2 regions of the Arthrobacter sp. B0316-5-4 genome follow, and region 1 is predicted to be linked to the other one. Evidence: riboswitches for the same ligand, from Rfam matches in the RefSeq annotation. Region 1 holds a riboswitch; the other holds the start of a gene.

Region 1 (7,403 bases):
CGTTTGCCCTGATGTTCCTCGCCAAAGTGGTGGCAGCGAGCTTCCTGGTGCTGTACCTGGCTGTGGTCAAGGGGCCAAAGGTGCGCAGCGCCGTCGTCGCCGTTCCGTTGCGGAGCCACTCCGACCTCATGGTGACGGCAACAGGGCACGTCATCTCGCTGATTCCAGGCTCGTTGGTGGTGGAAGTGGACCGTTCGACGTCCACGCTGTACCTGCACGCGCTCAACATTTACCAAGAGGCTGACATCGATAAGATCCGTCAGGAAGTCCAGAACATTGAAGCCGGCTTGATCCGCATCATGGGCACCCGCGAAGAAGTCCAGGCGCTGGGAGCCGAGATAGGTTCCGGAGTGAAAGGGGCAGCCCTGTGAAGGAAATCGTCCTCATAGTTACGGCCGTGATTCTTAGCCTGGCTGCTGCCGGCGCCATTGTGCGGATCGCGATCGGTCCTTCCCTGCTGGACCGGGTTTTGGCCTCAGACGTTTTGCTGGCCATTCTCGGCGCAGCCCTCGCGATCGACATGGCGGTGAACCGGCACCTGAATAACCTGATGCTGCTGGTGGCGCTGGCCGTGATTGGCTTCATTGGTTCGGTGACGGTGGCCCGCTTCGTGGCCGAGCGGAGGGAACAGAGCAATGAGTCCTGATGCCACCGGCGTGGATGCCGTCATCGATATTGTGACCGCTGTGTTCCTGGTGGTCGGAGCGCTGATGTCCCTTGGCGCAGCGGTCGGTTTGCTGCGTTTCCCTGACCTGATGAGCCGCATGCACGCAGCTACCAAGCCTCAGGTCCTGGGCTTGTTCCTCATGCTGGCAGCTATAGGTCTCCAGATGCGGACCTGGTGGGTTTGGCCCGTGCTGTTGGTGGCGTGGATATTCCAGCTGCTCACCGCACCCGTCTCGGCCCACATGGTGGGGCGGTCCGCGTACCGCACCAAGCATGGCCACCGGGAGATGCTCACCAAGGACGAACTAGAGGCCGTTGTTCAGCGGGCAGCTGCGGGTCAAGCCGACCACGAGCGTTAAGTTAACGCGGGGTCATTTCCGGCCCATCCCGAGGGGATGTAGTGGCTGGAAATGAACCCGCGTTGCCTTGGACGGTGATGCCCTAGACGATGTCCTGGGACTTCGCGAAGCGGGCGATTGCACGCTGCGTGCCCCTGCTGGCAAGCACCTGGATGAGTGTGCTCACGAATGCCGAAATCAGGGCGAAGGTGAGGGCGGAGCGCAGGCTCGTTTCCATGTCATCGTTGCCTACGGGCGGCTTGTTGCCTGTGGCCTTTTCCCACCCTTTGTTGACGAGTTTTGTTCCGACGAAGCCCGCCCCGAGGCTCACTCCGGCGCCGATCAGCTTGAAGAAGAGGTTCATGCCCCCAGCCTAGCCGCAACGGGTGGGCCGGCAACGCTAGCGGCGGCTTTCCCGTTCCTTAAGGAACGCGGTCAGGGAGCCTACGGGTGCCAGCACGGGTACGACAGGGTGGTCGGCCGACCACACGGCGTCGACAGTCCCGTATTCGGCGATTTCCTTGAGGAGATAGTAAGTGGGCGGCATCAGTTTCAGGGTGCCTGCCGCTTCCGCCGCGAGGATTCCCTCTACCGGCATCCACAAGGATTGCCACGCTTCAGTTGTTTGGTGGTGTGGTGCCATGTCCGCCGACGGCTTGGCCACGTAGAAGAACGTGTCGAACCGCTTGGGCATGTCGATCGGGGTAATCCAGTTGGCCCACGGGCGCAGGTCACCGGCGTCGATGCCCAGCCCGGCTTCCTCGCGGACCTCGCGGATGGCGGCTGTGAGCACGGTTCCGGCATTCCTGGCCGCGTCTTCTGAATCCGCCCCGATGGAGCTTGCCTGCCAGTCCGCCGCGTGGCGCTGGAGCAGTTGGGGGGCGTAGTCCCACCCGGAGTGGTCGGCGGGGTCCACGCGTCCTCCCGGAAACACCACCATCCCGGCGGCGAAGTCCATGGTGCTGACCCTGTGCTGGACGAATGCCTCGAGCCCGGAGGGGGTATCGCGGAGCAGGATGACGCTTGCGGCGAGGCGTGCTTCCGACACGACAGCGTTGCCTGGGAGGCCTGAGCCGGGATGGTCCGTCATGAAGTGTGCCCCTTTGCCGCGGTGGATGTTGCTGGATCATTCTCTCAGGTCCCGTTGCGGGGCCCGCCGTGCAGGGTATGGGCCCAAAGAAGGGTGTTCAGCGGGCCTCGCAACGGTGGAGGTGGGCCGGATTGTGACCGGGCAGCAGTCCCCACCACGGAGGGCAGGTGTAAACTGAACCAGCCCAGCAGGGCAGATTTAATAACGACAGGGGAGCGCCGCCGTCGGAACTTGCAGAGATGCAGGAGCCGCGAGGGCGCTGAGAGTGCGGACAGCCGCAGACCCTCGAACCTGATCCGGTTAGTACCGGCGCAAGGGAGTCGAGCTTCTCAGAGTGTCCGGAACCGGGCGGCGCAGGCCGGCCGGGGAATCCGGGGAGCACTTTCCCCTCCTGTAACTCAGGAGGCAGAAAAATGACCACGGTAAACGTGAAGAAGACCAGTTATAACTGGCGTGTTGTAGACATCGTGGTGGCAGCGTTGATCGCCATCGCCGGCGGCGTGATTTTCTGGGCTTGGTCCCAAGGCGCCGCACTCGTATCCATCCCCATGAACGCAGCATATCCGCCGTTGACGGGCCTGATCGCAGGCGGTTGGATGATTCCGGCAGTCCTGGGCATGCTCATCATCCGCAAGCCGGGTGCTGCCCTGTTCTGCGAGGCGGTCGCAGCTACAGGCGAACTCATCATGGGCTCCCAGTACGGCACCACCGTACTCATCTCCGGCATTCTGCAAGGCCTCGGCGCAGAGCTCATCTTCGCCGCGTTCCTCTACAAGAAGTTCAACCTGCCCACCTCGCTCCTTGCCGGAGCAGGTGCAGGCCTCTTCTGCGGCCTCAACGACTCGTTCCTGCCGTGGGGCTGGAACATCGCCTACGAGGCAATCGACAAGCTCACTTACATCACGTTCACCACAATCTCCGGGGCGATCATTGCGGGCGCACTCTCATGGATTGCCACGCGTGGTCTGGCAAAGACCGGTGTCCTGAGTTCCTTCGCGTCGCGCAAAGCCGCTTCGGAGCCCGTCTTCAACTGATGTCCGCAACCGAACGCGGCGGCCAGGTCCGGCCTGCCGCCATCTCAGCCGAGGGCTGGGGATGGCGGCACGCCGGCAGGGCCACACCCGCCATCCAAGGCCTTGACCTCAGGATCGAACCGGGGGAGCGGGTGCTGCTGCTCGGACCCTCGGGTGCGGGCAAGTCCACGCTCCTGCATGCCCTCGCTGGGGTGTTGGGGGACGAGGAAGACGACTCGGACGAGACCGGCTCGCTGCTGATCGACGGCGTTGCTCCCCGCGAGCAGCGGGGCCGCGCCGGCCTGATGCAGCAGGACCCCGAAACGCAGGTTGTGCTGTCCCGGGTGGGGGACGACGTCGCCTTCGGCGCCGAGAACCTGGCCGTGCCGCGGGAGGAAATTTGGTCCCGCGTCCATGAAGCGCTCGACGACGTCGGGCTGCGCACGGCCGCGGGCGGCGGACTGGCGTTGGACCACCCGACGGCGGCACTCTCCGGCGGCCAGAAACAACGCCTTGCGCTTGCCGGGATTTTGGCGATGCGGCCCGGGTTGATCCTGCTGGACGAACCAACGGCCAACCTGGACCCGGCAGGGGTCCTGGAGGTGCGGGACGCGGTGGGGCGTTGCCTCGATAAGACCGGTGCCACGCTTGTTGTGGTGGAACACCGCGTGTCCGTGTGGAAGGACCTGGTGGACCGGATTGTGGTACTGCAGCCCGGATCCGGCGAGGCGGGAGCGGCGGGCACTCCAGGCGTCCTGTTGGATGGGCCGCCGGAGCAGGTCCTGTCCGAGGCCCGCACCATGCTGATGGCAGCGGGTGTTTGGGTTCCCGGATACGTCCCCGCAACCCGTGCGCGGCGAAGTGAAACCCCTACCGCGCAACTGCTGCTGGCCGCCCAGGATGTGGCAGTCTCCCGCGGGAAAGCTCGCAGGAAAGGCTTCCGGACCATCCCACCCGTTGCCGTGCAATCCGATATCAGCGCCCAGGTCAGGGCCGGGCAAGCATTGACCATCACAGGTCCGAATGGTGCCGGTAAGTCCACGTTCGCGCTCACGCTGGCCGGCCTTTTGGCGCCGGTGGACGGCAAAGTGAGTGCCGCCGTCGAGCTTTCAGAAGGGGCCGGAATCGACCCGTTCAGGTGGAAGGCTGACCAGCTGATTTCACGCATCGGGACAGTGTTCCAGGAGCCCGAGCACCAGTTCGTCACGGGCAAGGTGCTGGATGAGCTGATGTTCGGTCCGAAGCACCTTGGCCACGGCGAGGAACGCGTGGACGAACTGTTGGAGCGGTTGCGGCTCACCCATCTGGTGGACGCGAACCCGTACACCCTGTCCGGCGGCGAGAAGCGAAGGCTTTCCGTGGCCACGGTGCTGGCCGCGCACCCCAAAGTCCTCGTCCTTGATGAGCCCACCTTCGGCCAGGACGCGAACACCTGGGCCGAGCTGGCGTCGTTCCTTTCGGAGTTGCTCGACGCCGGAACAGCCGTGGTCTCCGTAACCCACGACCAGGAATTCAGTGCTGTACTCGGCGGCACGGAGCTGCGCCTGAACCCCGCGGCACGCGCTGAAAGCCGCCAGGAAGCCGGTGCAGCATGAGGGACGCACTGAACCTGCGAGGTAACCATGCCCTGCTGACCAACGCGAATCCGCTGGCCAAGTTCGCCGCGGTCTTCCTCATTTCGCTGGTGCTGGCCCTCTCCATCGACTGGGTGTCAGCATCAACCGCGCTCGTTGCCGAACTGGCGCTGTTCCCGCTCGCTGGGCTCACGCTGCGGCTTTTGTGGCAGCGGGCGTGGCCGTTGATCATCGCGGCGGCGATTGGTGGCTGGAGCACGGCGATCGTGGCGGCTGACAGCGGCGCTGTACTGCTCGACGTCGGCCTGTGGTCCATCAGCGAAGGTTCCCTTGAGCTGGGGCTCGGTTTCATGCTGCGCGGGTTGGCGATTGCCCTTCCGGCGATCCTGCTGATGACCTGCACCGATCCCACGGACCTGGCCGACGCCCTGGCGCAGAAGGCGAAGCTGCCGCACCGGTTCGTCCTGGGCTCCCTCGCCGCCATGCGGTTGGTTGGCCTCATGGCGGAAGAATGGCAGACCATCGGCATGGCCCGCCGCGCCAGGGGTGTCGGTTCGCAAGGCAGCCCGTTCCAGCGGTTGAAAGCTACCCTCGGCCAGAGCTTCGGGCTGCTGGTCCAAGCTGTTCGGCGCGCCTCACGGTTGGCTGTGACCATGGAAGCACGTGGCTTTGGCGGCGGCCAGCGGACGTGGGCGCGCGAATCCACGTACTCTGCGCTGGACATTTGGGTGGTCCTTGGCGGAGTGGTCATCGCAGCGGGTGCCGTGCTGGCCGCTGTGAGTGCCGGGACGTGGAGCTTCGTCTGGCGCTAGCGGGCGGAACGTTCCTGTATTTCATCGAAACCGGCCCGGGTGAGGAACCCCAACTGGGCTTCCTTCTCTGCGAGCTGGACGATGGGTCCACGTTCGAAGCATGTTGCTTCCAGGCGACGCAGGGCCTTGGCGTTGCGTGAGTCGGGCTCCACGACGATCCGGTCCTTGCCAGGCACGGAAAACATGTACTTGATCAGGGACGTGGCCAACCTGGGAGTGAAATGCGGAATGGGCCGGGTGGCCGGAGCCAGCAGCAAGTGCATGCCGATGTCTTCCTCCCGCGCGGGGTAGGCCTCACCCACGGGGTCGTGCAACGGCTCGTAGGTCTGGAACAACGCCAGGGCCTCCCCGTCCAGAATCACCAGGAACGCGTGGTGGGTGTCCAAGGAATCCAGGAATTCATAGATGCCCAGGACTTCCTCACGGGTGTGCCCGGTCATTCCCCAGAACTTGGCGCGCGGCTGGGTCACCCACTCGAAGACAAGCCCTATGTCCTCGTGCGGAAGCAGCGGGACAATCCGCAGGGAACCCCATCCTTCGAGTTCTTCGGAGTAGACGGTGGTGCGGACGGAGAAGTCCTGGGCGGTGGTGGTCATGTCTTCCTTCGGGTGCTGGGGCTGGGTATTCGTGGTGCGACTGGGTGGAGAAGTGTCAGGATGCTTCTTTGCTGAGGGCCGACCACTCGCTGGCCACCGGGGCAAGCTGCCCGGACGTCCACAGGGGCGATTGGTCAGCGAAATGCTGGTGGCCCGGCGTTCCGGCGGCGCCGAAAGGAACAATCCACCGGCTGTTCCGGCGCTCGGACAGGTCCCAGACGTAGCGGGCCACAGGGCCGCGGAAGCTCCGATCATCCACGCCCGGGAGGCTCTCAGTGCACAGCACGCATCCGGTGTCGCCGCTGAGGCCGGCAGTTGGCGCGGCGTCGGCAAGGGAACCGGGCAGGAGATGAACGGCCAGCAGCTTATGGCGGTCACCCCATGACGCTCCGTCCAGCAGAGCCTCTTCCCGCGCCGTGTCTTCAAGACTTGCAGCGGCTTCCACTCCAGCGTCGATGCCGAGCTCCGAACCCCGGAGCAGCAGCGTCTCAAGGGCGAAACCGATCCGGGAGGGAACGGACAACCACGGCCCGAATAGCGGTGAATAGCCTGTGGGGTCGTTCAATGCAGCAAGGGATGGGTGCTTGGCGATGCGTTGGACCAAGGTACCCCTCCACCCGGCAAAAAGGGCCGCGGGCTTGCTGCCGGCGTCCATCCGGCCATCCCAACGAAGCAGTCGTGAGCGCACTTCCTTGGCCTCCCGGGACAGGTCAGTCGGGTCCAAGGCGGCCAGGATCGACCGGTACATCGGCCATGGACCCAGCAGGGTGTCCATGTGGATGGCCTGCATATGGTCAGGAGCAAGAGGCCCTTCAATCGCCTCCAGCAGCTCGCGGATCCGCGCGGCACGGTACGCGGGTGCGAACTCCATTGCGACGGCGTCCCCACCGCCTGCTGCACGGTCATTCGCGCTGACGGCGAACGTTTGTACCGCGGACCGGGGAAGGATCACGTACTGCCCGTCCCACGCATGGCGGGCTGAGTGCGCGGGTGCGGGCAGGCGACGGTTGGCGGGATTCCGCTGGGGGACGAGCCCGGCGACAAACTGCGTCACGGTTCCGGACGTGTCAGCGGCAATCACACTGTTGACGGGCTCCACCCATGCATCCAAGGCCGCTTCCACCGCGGAAACGCTCCGGCTACGCAGCAACGGCAGGAGGGCCTCGAAACCCAACCGCCCCTCAACCCTCGCAGGAAAGCGCAAACTCAAGGCGCCGCCGTCGGGCGTTTCAGAGATGACCGGTCCGCGGGCCGTCTCAAAAATGTCCACGGACACAGACTCACCGTCGCGGACGTGAATGGTCTCCAGATTCA
Region 2 (7,403 bases), on a different contig from region 1:
GTGAAGGAGCGGAGATCGTGGACGTTGAGTTCGAGCAAACCGTCCTGGCGTGCCTTGCCTATGAGTGAGAGCTCAAGCGGGGCAAGGTACTCGGGAAAAATGCTGACGACATCAATCCTCATTCAGGCATCATCTCCGGCGCCGTCCTTGGGCTCCTCCGCGGTGGACTCGTTGATCTCAAAAAGGCCAGCAGGAGGGGTGACCAGGATGTACCCGTCTTCGACGTTGACTTCAGGCACGATCTCATCGACGAACGGGATGAGGATTTCCTTGCCCTCCGGCGTCTTGACCGTCAGGAGGTCCTGGACCGGGAGCGTGGTGAGTGCAGCGACTGTGCCCACAACCTGCGAACCAACGCGGGCCTCAAGCCCCACGAGCTCGTGCTCATACCAGCCTTCGTCGTCGTCCTCGTCGTCGAGTTCCTCGGTTTCGATGAAGAGCTTGGCGCCGCGGATGACTTCGGCGGCGTTGCGATCAGCTATTTCCTCAAAGCCCAGCAGGAGGATGTCCTTGTTCCACCGTGCGCTACGGATGGTCAGCGGGCCGGCAGAGGCCGGCTCAACGACAAACTCGGTTCCGGCGACGAAGCGCTCCGACGGGGCGTCGGTGAGCACCTGCACCGTGACCTCGCCGCGGATGCCGTGGGGTTTGCCGATCCGGGCCACCTGGAGCTGCATGGGTTCCTCTGAATTCTTGTTATGCCCGCGCCGCCAGGCGGCCACGGAGATGAATGTTGGATAAAGCAATCCGGCCCCTCCACCATATTCGGTGAAGGGGCCGGACCTAAGAAAAGTATTGCTGAGCGCGTTACCGGCGACGGTCGGTGTCGACGACGTCGACCCTGACCTGCTCGCCACCTGCCAAAGCAGCAACCACAGTGCGCAGTGCGCGTGCGGTGCGTCCTTGGCGGCCGATCACCCGTCCGAGGTCCTCCTGGTGAACACGCACCTCAAGGGATTCCCCGCGGCGATTGTTCTTGGCACTGACCTTGACATCCTCAGGGCTGTCAACGATCCCACGGACCAAGTGCTCGAGCGCTTCTGCCAGCAACTTACTCAGCCTCGGTGGTCTCTGCTTCAGCGTCGGCCGGAGCGTCAGCTTCGTCCTTCTTGGCCTTCTTGGTGATGGCTTCCGGAATGATAACGGAACCCTTCTCCGGTGCTACGAAGGCTTCCTTCGGAGCTTTGGTCTTCAGGGTGCCTTCCTGGCCCGGGAGGCCCTTGAACTTCTGCCAGTCACCGGTGATCTTGAGGATCGCAGCAACCTGCTCGGTCGGCTGGGCGCCAACGGAGAGCCAGTACTGGGCGCGCTCGGAAGCGACCTCGATGTACGACGGCTCTTCTGTGGGGTGGTACTTGCCGATTTCTTCAATGGCACGGCCATCGCGCTTGGCGCGGGCATCCATGACGACGATGCGGTAGTACGGTGCGCGCATCTTACCGAAGCGCTTAAGGCGAATCTTTACGGCCACTTTTGTGGTCACTCCTGTTTCTGAAACGGGGTTGAACCCGACGTTCTGCACCCGTGGGGCGGGCCATACTAGACGGTTCGAAGGACAAGATACGAGCACGGAGAGAGGGGCCGCACCGATCGAGTACCTGTCTATTGTGCCAGATGCCCGATGCAATTACGACTTACGCCACGAGGGGTGGCGTGTTCTTGGTCACTCCGGCCCGATCGACGCCCGGAAAACCGGGGTACCCGTCAGGCAGACCAGACGTAAAGTCCGGAGCGTTCGGCTTTTTCCACATCCGTCGCGAGGGCCGCCAGTTGCTGGACGTACTGGCGCGATTGGGTGGCATCGAACGGCATGTCGTCCTGGGCGGCCCAGGCGGCCGCAACGTCATCAAGTACGTTGCCATCGCCTTCGCTCTCGTAGGTGAGCAGTTCGGCAAGCGCGCGCACCATGGCCTCGGGAACTCCGAGGAGGGCATCGCTGGTGACATCCACCAGGGCGAGTTCGTAGTCCGCTCCTGCAGCGTGGACTGCCTGGCCGGCGAGGTCGCCCAGCTGTTCGACCTCAAAGTCGGTGATGCCCTCTATCCTGACGGCGGGACCCGTGGCTTCGGCACCGCGGTCCAGGGCGGCTGCCCGTTTGAGTGCTTCGTCGTGGGTGGCTACAAAAATTTCGGCAAAGCCCATGGAAAGTACTCTCAATCCTTCGTGCTGACGGGGCGGCGGCACAGGAACCGGAAGGTTCCGTGCCGTCATTGCCCAGCCTAGTGCAGCCAAGGGCCGCGGGGACGACTCAGCGAACGGCGACGCGCAGCTTGTTCCGCCATGGGTCGTCGAACTGAAGCTCCACCCCGGTGTGGTGGTTTTGGACGCCCGCGACCTTCAGCCGATCCGCCAGCATCGCTACGTCATCAGCCGTGGGAACTTCGATCAGGACTTCCCCCAGCCCGAGCGTGTCCTTCCGGGGTCCGGCGCCGCGGCTGTTCCAAACATTCATGGCCATGTGGTGGTGGTAGCCACCGGCAGATACGAACAGGGCCTGGCCGTGCCATCCCGCGGTCCGTTCGAACCCCAGGGTTTCCACGTAGAATTTTTGCGCTGTTTCGACATCGCCCACCTGAAGGTGCACGTGGCCGATCCCGGCAGCAGCCTCGCGCTGGCCGGTCACTGCAGCTTCACTCAGATGTTGCTGCAGGAACCGCTGCGGTGGAAGTGCGACGTTGTCCATGACGACATTCTTGCCGTCCCACTGCCACAGTTCGCGGGGCTTGTCGTAATAGAGCTCAATGCCGTTGCCCTCGGGGTCGGTGAAATAGAACGCCTCGCTGACGAGGTGGTCGGCGCTTCCGGCAAAGGCGCGGGGCTCATATTCTGCCGCCGTGGCAATGGTGGCCGCCAGGGATGGCTGGTCCTCGAAAAGGATGGCGGTGTGGAAGAGGCCCGCTTCGCCGCGCCCTGGAATTTGCAGGCCGGAGGCGGGCGCCAGGTGGACAACAGGCTTTCCCGTGCGGCCCAGGTACAACCCGCCATCCTGCTCGGCCACAATATTCAGGCCCAAGGCGCGCTGGTAGTAGTCGCTCATGACCTTCATGTCGCCAACCTTGAGCATGACCGTGCCCATGGTGAGTTCGGCAGGAAGAAGATCCTGGCTGTTTGCTGTAGTCATGTGAAGCTCCTGGGTTTGAGGCTGCCGCCCTTTCGGCACCTTCTACTACTACTAAATTACTTGAAGCTTCAATTTATTCCTAGCGGATGACCTCGCCCCGCAAAACAATGTGCTGAAGTTCGGCGACGGTGTTGAGTTCGATGCGGGGATCCGCACTGCAAAGAACGACGTCGGCACTCGCCCCTTCGCTGATGGCGTCGACACCCAGCCACGCCCTGGCGCCCCACGTGGCGGCTTCCAGGACAGCGGACGGCGGCAGGCCGGCGTCGTGCAGTTCCTTCATCTCGTCCGCAATCCGGCCGTGCTTGATCACGCTGCCGGCATCGGTGCCCGCGTAGATGGTGACACCGGCTTCGAAGGCTTCCAGCACGCGGTCGTGGCGGCGTTCCCACAGCCTGGCCATATGATCCGCATAGACCGGGAACTTGGGCGCAGCCTGGGCGGAGATGTCCGGAAAGGTCGCGATGTTGACCAGCGTCGGGACAATGGGCACACCCTGCTCCACCAGCCGGGGAAGGTGCCGCGGCAAAAGACCCGTCGCGTGTTCGATGCAGTCGATGTTGGCGTCCAGCATGTCATCGATGGTGTCCTCGGCGAAGCAATGGGCCGTGACCCTGGCACCCTCATCATGCGCGGCCGAAATGGCGTCCTTGACCAGCTTGGCTGGGAAGGATGCGGTCAGGTCCCCGACGCCGCGATCGATCCAGTCGCCCACCAGTTTCACCCAGCCATCGCCGTCACGGGCTTCCTTGCGAACGGTTTCGACGAGCTGTTCGGGTTCGATTTCATGCCCCAGCCCGCGGAGGTACCGCCGGTCCCTGGCAATATGCCGGCCAGCCCTGATCAGTCGCGGCAAATCCACGCGGCCTTGGACCCAGCGCGTGTCACTGGGCGATCCGGCATCGCGGATCAACAGGGTGCCGGCCGCGAGGTCTGCCAGCGCCTGGGCAAGGGTAGCCTGGCCATCAACCGCACCGCCGGGTCCCAGGCCTATGTGGCAGTGCGCGTCGACAAAGCCCGGCAGGACCCAGCCGTCGAGCACCATATCCGGCGCCCCCACGGGTTTGATGAAGGTCAGGCGGCCGTCAACGGACCACATGCCCCGGCGCTCCTTGCCTGCCGCCACGAGCACCGTACCGCTGAATTCGATGATGTTGGCCATGGCAAAAGCCTAGCCGGGCCTTCTGACCGCAGGCCCGTAACGCACATATGACTGTGCGCCCGATGGCAGCTGTGGTAGCTTCAACTACGACCACACGGGGGCCCCTGCAGGGGCTGAGATCGGACTGACGCAGTCTGCGACCGTTGAACCTGTCCGGGTAATGCCGGCGAAGGAAGTGAGCAGTCCCTTGAGCACCACAAAAGCACAGCACAGCCCTGCCCAAAACGAATCCGTCATGGACACCGGGGCAACAGAAACCGTGACCCAGTCGCTGAAATCCCACTCGCTGGGATGGCTCGAAGATCCCAAAAACGGGATCCGCGTTCCCGTCACTGAGATCGCGCTTGAGCCCTCCCCCAACGGCCAAGCCAACCCGCCCCTGCAGGTTTATCGAACGGCCGGACCGGGCAGCGATCCGAGAGTCGGGCTGGAACCGTTCCGCGCACCCTGGATAGAAGGCCGGGGGGACACGGAGCCGTATTCGGGGCGGGAACGGAACCTGCTCGACGACGGCAAGTCCGCGGTACGGCGCGGGGCGGCATCGGCGGAGTGGAAGGGCGCACAACCGGTGCCCCGCCGCGCCGTCGAGCAGAGAACCGTCACCCAGATGCACTATGCCAAGAAAGGCATCGTGACGCAGGAGATGCAGTTCGTGGCATTGCGCGAGAACTGCGATGTTGAATTGGTCCGCAGCGAAGTAGCCGCCGGACGGGCCATCATCCCCAGCAACATCAACCACCCTGAATCCGAACCGATGATCATCGGCAAGGCGTTCCTGGTCAAGATCAACGCCAACATTGGCAACTCAGCGGTCACCAGCTCCATCACCGAGGAAGTGGACAAACTGCAGTGGGCGGCGCAATGGGGTGCTGATACCGTCATGGACCTCTCGACAGGCGATGACATCCACACCACGCGGGAATGGATCATCCGCAACTCTCCTGTTCCGATTGGCACGGTCCCCATCTACCAGGCACTCGAAAAGGTCAACGGCGAGGCCAACGAGCTCACGTGGGAGATCTTCCGCGACACCGTGATCGAGCAGTGCGAACAGGGCGTGGACTACATGACCGTCCATGCCGGGGTCCTGCTGCGCTACGTCCCGCTGACTGCCAACCGCGTCACGGGAATTGTTTCCCGGGGTGGCTCGATCATGGCTGGCTGGTGCCTGGCGCACCACCAGGAGAACTTCCTTTACACGCACTTCGACGAACTGTGCGAAATCTTCGCCAAGTACGACGTCGCCTTTTCGCTGGGCGACGGGCTGCGTCCCGGCTCCATCGCCGACGCCAATGATGCCGCACAGTTCGCAGAGCTGGACACCCTTGCCGAGCTGACCCAGCGGGCGTGGGAGTTCGACGTCCAGGTCATGGTGGAAGGCCCGGGGCACATCCCCTTCCACTTGGTCCGCGAAAACGTGGAACGCCAGCAGGAGCTGTGCAAGGGAGCCCCGTTCTACACCTTGGGCCCCCTGGTCACGGATATCGCACCCGGCTACGACCACATCACCTCCGCCATTGGCGCGACCGAAATCGCGCGCTACGGCACGGCAATGCTCTGCTACGTGACACCCAAGGAACACCTGGGCCTGCCGAATAAGGACGACGTCAAAACCGGCGTCATCACCTACAAGATCGCCGCCCACGCCGCAGACCTCGCCAAGGGGCACCCGGGAGCGAACGAGCGGGACGACGCCCTGTCCAAAGCCCGGTTCGAGTTCCGTTGGCGCGACCAGTTCGCACTCTCCCTGGACCCTGTGACAGCCGAGGCCTTCCACGACGAAACCCTTCCCGCGGAACCGGCCAAGACCGCGCACTTCTGCTCGATGTGCGGTCCCAAATTCTGCTCCATGCGGATCAGCCAGGACATCCGCGATGAATACGGTTCAGCTGAAGCGCAGGCCGCAATCGCCGGCATGTACAGCGGGATGCAGGAAAAAAGCCAAGAGTTCCTGGCCTCTGGAGGGAAGGTCTACCTGCCGGAACTCCAGGTTCCCGGCAATGCGGGCAAAAGCAGCTCAGGAAGCGTGAACTGACATGGCGCGGCCAACGTCAGCAACAAATGAGCGGATGACGTGATCGCCATCGACTGAATCCTGGGGCCGGTGCCCGCCCGCTGCTACGCGGCGGAGGGCGCCGGTTTCCTGGAGGTACCCCGCGATTTCCTCGTAGAGCGGTTCCCATCCACCGGTGAGGACCAAGGTGGGGACGCCGGGCACGATGTGAAGCGGCGCTTCCCATGGCGGTGCCTGGAGCCTAAGCCTGCGCGCGGACCTCTGGGCCTCCGGCGTTTCCAGTCCCCCGGTTTCAGCCGAAAACGCCCTGCGGAAGTATTCCCGCTGGTAATCGGCGTCATTCAGTTGTGCCCGGACGTCGAACAACGGTTCCATGAGCGCACGGTGGGAGGCCGTGGCAGGGAGCTCGGCTGTCAGCGACAAGCAGGCCGGCTCCACCAGGGACAGCGAGTGCACAAGGTCGGGGCGCTCGATCGCTGCCAACATGGCGGAAATGGCGCCTTGCTCATGCGCGACGACGTGGCCTCCAGCGGAGTCGACCAATGCATTGATCACGATGGCGACGTCTGCCGCCACATTGGATTGCACCGGTTCGTCCACGGCCGAAAAGCCGTGCCTCCTCAGAAACAAGGCGTCATACGCCAGCGCCATGCCGTGTTGCTTCGGCCATGCTGCGGCGCCGAAACTCCCCAGGCCGTGAACGAAGACTACGCGCTGCTTGTGCATTGGTTCAGCCTATTCCACGGCTCTGACATCCCAACTGACTGACAGTTGGGACGCACTATCTACTTACCGAGGAACTTGTCGAAGCCCTTGGGAAGGTTCAGCGACGACGGATCGAAGTCCGCAGCGCCTTGTCCGAAAGCCGCGCCCGTAGGTGCCGCTGAGGCAGCATTGGCCCGTTTGGCCTCCGCGTCGCGAAGTTCCTGGGCGGCCTTGGCCGGGTTGCCGGAGCGAGCCTTCTTCTTGGGAGTGTTCTTCCCGTTCTTGCGTCCGCCACCAGGGCCACCGAGGCCGGGCATTCCGGGCATACCCGGCATGCCGCCGCCCTGGGCCAGCTTTTTCATCATCTTCTGCGCCTGCGCGAAGCGTTCCAGCAGGCCGTT

What was found. A riboswitch is a leader RNA that binds a small molecule or an ion and turns the genes downstream of it on or off. The one in region 1 is predicted to bind thiamine pyrophosphate.
Region 2: another riboswitch for thiamine pyrophosphate. It lies ahead of thiC (phosphomethylpyrimidine synthase ThiC); the one in region 1 lies ahead of AC5RU9_RS19655 (ECF transporter S component).

What each region holds. Positions count from the first base shown of each region.
Region 1 is NZ_JBNHFN010000006.1:285,619-293,021, reverse strand. It holds gene AC5RU9_RS19680 (Na+/H+ antiporter subunit E) at 1-371, shown strand, start outside; gene AC5RU9_RS19675 (MrpF/PhaF family protein) at 368-646, shown strand; gene mnhG (monovalent cation/H(+) antiporter subunit G) at 636-1,025, shown strand; gene AC5RU9_RS19665 (DUF4235 domain-containing protein) at 1,108-1,368, opposite strand; gene AC5RU9_RS19660 (NUDIX hydrolase) at 1,405-2,094, opposite strand; TPP riboswitch at 2,294-2,430, shown strand; gene AC5RU9_RS19655 (ECF transporter S component) at 2,508-3,128, shown strand; gene AC5RU9_RS19650 (ABC transporter ATP-binding protein) at 3,128-4,702, shown strand; gene AC5RU9_RS19645 (energy-coupling factor transporter transmembrane component T family protein) at 4,699-5,493, shown strand; gene AC5RU9_RS19640 (GNAT family N-acetyltransferase) at 5,490-6,089, opposite strand; gene AC5RU9_RS19635 (penicillin acylase family protein) at 6,145-7,403, opposite strand, start outside.
Region 2 is NZ_JBNHFN010000001.1:15,215-22,617, forward strand. It holds gene trmD (tRNA (guanosine(37)-N1)-methyltransferase TrmD) at 1-122, opposite strand, end outside; gene rimM (ribosome maturation factor RimM) at 123-677, opposite strand; gene AC5RU9_RS00095 (RNA-binding protein) at 808-1,050, opposite strand; gene rpsP (30S ribosomal protein S16) at 1,052-1,471, opposite strand; gene AC5RU9_RS00105 (hypothetical protein) at 1,705-2,142, opposite strand; gene AC5RU9_RS00110 (VOC family protein) at 2,249-3,121, opposite strand; gene AC5RU9_RS00115 (amidohydrolase family protein) at 3,201-4,283, opposite strand; TPP riboswitch at 4,368-4,475, shown strand; gene thiC (phosphomethylpyrimidine synthase ThiC) at 4,519-6,318, shown strand; gene AC5RU9_RS00125 (alpha/beta fold hydrolase) at 6,301-7,023, opposite strand; gene ffh (signal recognition particle protein) at 7,083-7,403, opposite strand, start outside.